Regions from separate parts of the Blautia sp. OF09-25XD genome, predicted to be linked through region 1. Evidence: riboswitches for the same ligand, from Rfam matches in the RefSeq annotation. Region 1 holds a riboswitch; the other holds the start of a gene.

Region 1 (3,184 bases):
GCCGTGTCACCCTTGCCAGCTGCATCGTAATGAAAGGTGCAGTAATCCCCCATTTTTTCGTCTCAGCATAGTTATCTGTTTCCAGGCGCGCATCGATGCTCATATCTGTGGTTTCCTTATTTTTCTGATAAGCAATATACTCATCTCTGGTGGCAGGTGTAAGAAACTCATAGGAAATCCCGGCATAGTCTGCAATTTTCCGGAAGTAATCCGGGATAATACCCTTCATCTCACCATTTTCATTATAAGAATATGGATAACGGGTCGGATCACACAGAACATGAAGCGGGTTGTCCTTGGAATACTGTGAAATAATACTTTTTTCTTTCTCCGTATATTCCAGATTCTTAGTTTCGATGCTTTCATAATTTTTATTATAAAGTGTCGTTTTCCAGTCACCCTCAACTGCATTCATCTGGCCGATTGCATAATTGATCTCATTCAGCAATTCTGTATTACCTTTTTTAACCATGACATAGAAATCGCTGCTGTCAAATTTATCCACGATACGCTCATTGTTTGTTTTTCTCATAGAAGTGGCAGCAATAGCATCAACATTTCCGCTCTGAAGAGCTTCCTCCATCTCTTCTGTCGTATCAAAATAAAATGGATCATATGTAAATCCTTTATTGCCTGCAAAATCCGCAAACTCTTTATCTCGTGAGCTTCCGTTCAAAAGTGCCACACGCATACCGTTGTAAGTACTGTAATTGCCATCCACAATCGTGCTGTTGTCACTGCGGACGGTCAGAATCCCATTATTGGTTCCGATCGGACGTGAAAAATCAAACTTTTCTTCTCTTTCCGGTGTTTTGCGGGGAGATGTTACCATATCAATCTCGCCATCTTCAAGCATCTGCTGCATATCATCCCAGCTCTTATCATATCCGACATATTCGTAATCTACATCCCAATAACGGGCCATCAGCCGAAGAAAATCATAGCCATACCCGCTGCGGTTGCCTTCTTCATCCATCACATGATAACCATCCATGGCAAAGAAACCGACTTTGACAGTTTCATGCTGCGAACTGTCCTCGGCTGCATATGCAGTCTGGGGAGAAAATATCATACACACGCATACAAAAGCCAGTAATACTGCCACATATTTCTTTGCTCTCGAAATCATATTAAATCTCCTGTCTGTCTGTCTGTCTGTCTGTCAAATATATTTCTCTATACATCTCCTTGTCAACCTCCTGGTTTAATAAAATTGCACTACCGCATCAAATCCATTTGTCACTGTTCAGTGACCTGCGGTTCGGTCCCCCCCACCGGTCTTTATGCTTCTGAACTTGAAGACAGTTTTTCCTGCCTCAATCTTGCTCATATCCAGAACGTCATTGATAATTCCCAACAGATGCTGTGATGAAATATCTATTTTATCTGCATACTCTATAACTTTTGCTTTATTTCCTGCATCATGTCTGATCAAAGATGTGATACCAATGATTGCATTCATAGGTGTACGAGTATCATGCGACATTATTGTTACGTCTATGAAATAATACCGTAAAAAAGCACTGCCAGACAGACAGTGCACGTCATTTCATGCAACTGGCTGCCATTTTACAGGCCCTGTAGCTTTGCGTCCCAGACTTTCATCTGGTTTGCCGATTTCCTTATTATAGCTTTTAGACTTACGCAAAAAACTGATTTTATTATACTATAGTACTCTACTGTACACAAGAAAAACATTACCGTTTTAACGCCCAAAAACATATTGTCATTATACTGTCATTTTTTTAAAAACTTATTCCGTTTTTCAACTTCTATGATATAATGCTTTATTATAAAAACTCCAATGAATAAACTGAGGTGAACCAAGTGAAGAAAAAAACACTTGTGCCTCTTATTATTTTTTTACTGGGCATATGCCTTGTTGGTTTAATTGTATACAAAACAGACACCCATGAAAAAAATCAGAGACACATATTGGCACAATTAAACGCAACCACCTATGGTGAACGCATAAAGAATGAAATTGCAGATGGAATTGGAATTACAGATACTTTGGAACAGATCTTAATCAGTGAAAATGGCGAAATCCATCAGTTTGAGACGATTGCCGGGAATCTTATGTCTGATTCTATTGAAAGCGTGCAGCTCGCTCCTAATGGTGTTGTAACAGATATTTATCCGGCTGAAGGAAATGAGGCAGGTAAGATCGATCTGCTCCATGATAAAGACCGTAAAGAGATTTCCTGTTATGCAAGAGATAACCATGCAACCATTACGCAGGGGCCCTTCGAATTAAAACAGGGCGGTTATGGAATTGCAGTCCGCAATCCAGTCTACCTGAAAGATAAAAGCGGACAAGAGTATTTCTGGGGATTTACCATTGTTATCCTGCGTGTTCCGGATATTTTTTCAGATACAGTCAGTGCACTTTCAAATTTTGGATATGAATACAAAATTTTAAAAACAGACACTCCCTGGAGCGATACTTATAAAGTGGTTTATCAGTCAGATGGTCAAATAGATCATCCGATTTCTTACGCTTTTACAGTAGGGGATGGAACCTGGAAGCTTGAGGTAACTCCTAAAACCGGATGGAGAAATAACACACTACTGATAATTATCAGTGGTATGTTTCTTACTATAAGCCTTCTTCTGTCAGTACTTACCAGGGTATGGCTGGTAGCAAAAGAACACAAGAACAAATATAAAATACTGGCGCGCACAGATTCTCTTACAAATATTTATAATCGCTATGGATTTGATGAATTAGCAGAAAAAATAATTTCTAAAAATCCACAAACACATTTTGTGGCTGCGCTCCTTGATATTGATGACTTTAAGTTTATCAATGATATCTATGGCCATAGTTATGGAGACAAAGCATTAAAGAGTCTGGCAGACAGTATGAAAGCTTTTTTCCCATCCGATGCATTGCTTGGAAGAAATGGTGGTGACGAATTCTGCATTCTTTTACCAAATTGTACCTTTAAGGAAGCAGATAAACAGCTGCAGCAATTCACTAAGCTTCCAAAAACGTTTTCATATCACGGTAAAGAACTCGCATTTTATATATCTCTCGGATATGCAGAATATCCAACATTTGCAGCCAGCCCTTCACAGCTTATGCGCTGTGCAGATGCAGCTCTTTATGAAATAAAACTGCATGGAAAAAACGGATGTATGGCTTACAGAAAAGGTCTCCAGTCAGGAGTCCGCAAACAGC
Region 2 (3,184 bases), on a different contig from region 1:
TTTGCCAGTTCATGGGAGCTTCTGCGGATTGCCTTTGTTGCCTCATAACCATTCATAACAGGCATCTGCACATCCATCAGGATCATGTCATAATCCCCCGGAGCAGACTGTTCAAATGCTTTCAAAACCTCTTCACCATTTTCACAGATGGTACATTCTGCACCTTCAGTCTTTAACAGTTCCGTCAGGATCTCAGCATTCAGCTCATTATCCTCTGCACACAGGAACCTCATTCCCTGCAGAATATTACCATCCTGCTCATCTGTTTTTTCTTGTGCCGCCAGAGCAACTGTTCTATCCTCTGCAATTCTCAGCTCTATGAAAACCTCAAAACAACTTCCCTGTCCCAGTTCACTCTCCAAATCAATGGTACCTCCCATTGCTTCAACCAGATTTCTGGTAATAGCCATTCCAAGACCGGTTCCCTGGATCTTATTCGTCACAGAACTTTCGGCACGGGTAAAAGCATCAAAGATTTTATCTTTGAAATCTGCTGACATTCCTATTCCATTATCCCTGACTAAGAAACGGTACTTTGCATGGACGGATGAATTTGTTTCACATTCTTCTACCAGAAACTGAATTTCTCCACCTTCCTGCGTGTACTTCACTGCATTAGAAAGCAGGTTGCTGAAAATCTGCATCAGGCGAAGCTGATCCCCGTTCACCCACTCATGTCGGATATTTTTCTTTGTTGTAAGAATCTGTTTCTTTTCATCTATCTGTGAATGAAATAGATTATTGATTTCCTGTATAAAATTCAGAATAGAGAAATCATCGTATTTAAAAACTGTTTTTCCTGCCTCAATTTTGCTCATATCCAGAATATCATTAATAATCCCTAACAGATGCTGGGATGAAATATCTATTTTATCTGCATACTCTATTACTTTATCTTTATTTCCTGCATCATGTCTTATTAATGACGTCATACCAATAACTGCATTCATAGGAGTACGTATATCATGTGACATATTAAACAGAAAATTAGATTTTTCAACACTGGCTGTTTTCGCCTGCTCCAATGCTTTCTGCAGTTTTTTATTTAATTCCACTACTGTGTTTTCCGATTCCTGTGTCCTGTGCAGTAACATAATCATAAAAACAAATCCAGTTAAAAGCAAAACAATCAGTAAACCGCAGCCCCATAGTCTATATAACTTTTCATTGCTATTCCATCCGTTTTCAGGCATCACTTCCAGAATCCATTGACTGTCACCTAATTCGAAAGTATATGTGACAGGATCAATCATTTCCACAACTGAGCCATACACTTCTTCGTATGTTTCATCCCACGGTGCAATACTTTTAGACAACTTATATTCATAGCTAAAATCGGTAAGTGACTTTATAGAATCAGCGAATATATCCGGTACACGAATAATTACAATTGTAAATCCCCAAAATGTCCTTTCGCCATTTTTCTGCTCCACATACACCGGATTTCTTACAGCAATCCCCGTTCCACCCTGTTTCAAAGAAAATGGTCCCTGCATGGTTATCACATCATTGTCTCTGGCATAACAAGATATCTTTCCTCGTTCTTTATCATAAATAAGATCTATCTTTCCAGCCTCATTTCCGTCTTCCGGATAAATCTCAGTCACTACGCCGTCTGGTGCGATCTGAATACTCTGGATATAATCTGCCATCATATTCTCTGCAACTTTCGAGAACATGGAAATTTTTCCGTTTTCACTAATAACAATCTGTTCAAAAGTATTTGTAATATCAATTCCCCTCACGATATCAGCCTTCATATGATCTGCATACGTTACTGCGTTTAATTCAGCTCTTGACCTTATCAAATCCCTTTGACTGCTATCCGCACGAATGTCTATATTCACCAGAACAACCAAACCGATCATCAATACAAATACCGGAATCCATAACTCTTTTTTTATCCTAAATGTATTTTTTTGTTCCTGTGCTGACTTAATTTTCTTCCACATAACCGATTTCCTTTACACCTGCGTTTTTATCTACTTCATTTTTATATTTTAGCATCCACCAATTATTGCCTGTTTTAGTTTCTTTTTAATCTCCAAAAATGAAAAAAGCATTGTCATTGCAGACAATGCATCTTTAACGTGGCAACTGGCTACCATTTTACAGGCCCTATAGCTTTGCGTCGCAGACTTTCATCTGTTTTGCCGTTTTTCTTATTATAGCTTTTAAACATATGAAAAAAAACTGGTTTTATTATACTCTAATGCTCGACTATGTACAAGAAAAACATTACCGTTTTAACGCCTAAAAACAAAAGAAGAACAGCCGATACATATACTCGAACTGTTCTCCTACTTCCGAAGTCCACGCAGCATTGACATTACTGTTTCCTGCTCATTTGTACTCAGATTGTTCCATATCCTTAAAACTTCTTTCTGTTTTTCTGTCAGATTCTCTGAATTACCTTCCTGAAAAAACTGTGATAATGTCACGCCCAAAGCTGCACATATTTTTTCAAGTGTAATCAGCGACGGCAGGTTTTCCTGCGCCATGATTCTTCCCAGTGATGACTGGGAAATTCCCGACAGCTGCGATAATCTATATTTACTGATATCACGCTTTTCACACAAAAATGTTATTTTATCCGCAATATACTTCTCTATCTGCAAGTAACTATACCTCATTTCCGCTATTACATGTTCTTATTGTACCTGTAATAATGAAAAAATATTAGTAATCAACTTTGCAAGTATTCATTCCCATTATAGGAAGTATACGGATAAAAAAATATAAAGATACTTTCGTTTCCGCAAAAGTCATTTTCGCTTATATCGTTTTTATAATAGCACAGACAGTTATGTTTGTCACATAAAAGTTTGAAACCTCAAACAAAAAAATAAGCCTGCCATCATCCGCAGATTTCTCCACAGACAACAGCAGGCTTCCTACTATCTCATCAACTCATTCACTTTTCTCTGCACTGCCCCATAATCATATCCCGCAGCCTGCAGTCTCTTCTTTCTGTCCCCGCCGTTCCCCACTTTCCGGCAATGACTTCCTTTGCTACAGTTTCCACACTCTTTTTTGTTGCTACTTTTCACCAGCTCATTCACCTTCGCCTGCACTGCCGGATAATCATACCCTGCAGCCTGCAGTCTCTTCTTTCTGTCCTCGCCGTTCCCCCACTTTCCGGCAATCACTTCCTTCGCCACAGCTTCCACACTTTTCTTTCCTG

The links. A riboswitch is a leader RNA that binds a small molecule or an ion and turns the genes downstream of it on or off. The one in region 1 is predicted to bind cyclic di-GMP.
Region 2: another riboswitch for cyclic di-GMP. It lies ahead of DXA93_RS16910 (ATP-binding protein); the one in region 1 lies ahead of DXA93_RS14825 (sensor histidine kinase).

Annotation. Positions count from the first base shown of each region.
Region 1 covers NZ_QUMG01000020.1:61,011-64,194, reverse strand. The annotation lists gene DXA93_RS14830 (transporter substrate-binding domain-containing protein) at 1-1,129, opposite strand, end outside; partial or broken gene DXA93_RS14825 (sensor histidine kinase) at 1,292-1,486, opposite strand; cyclic di-GMP riboswitch class I at 1,550-1,625, opposite strand; gene DXA93_RS14820 (diguanylate cyclase domain-containing protein) at 1,828-3,184, shown strand, end outside.
Region 2 covers NZ_QUMG01000028.1:15,425-18,608, reverse strand. The annotation lists gene DXA93_RS16910 (ATP-binding protein) at 1-1,952, opposite strand, end outside; cyclic di-GMP riboswitch class I at 2,090-2,165, opposite strand; gene DXA93_RS16905 (helix-turn-helix domain-containing protein) at 2,301-2,618, opposite strand; gene DXA93_RS16900 (hypothetical protein) at 2,898-3,184, opposite strand, start outside.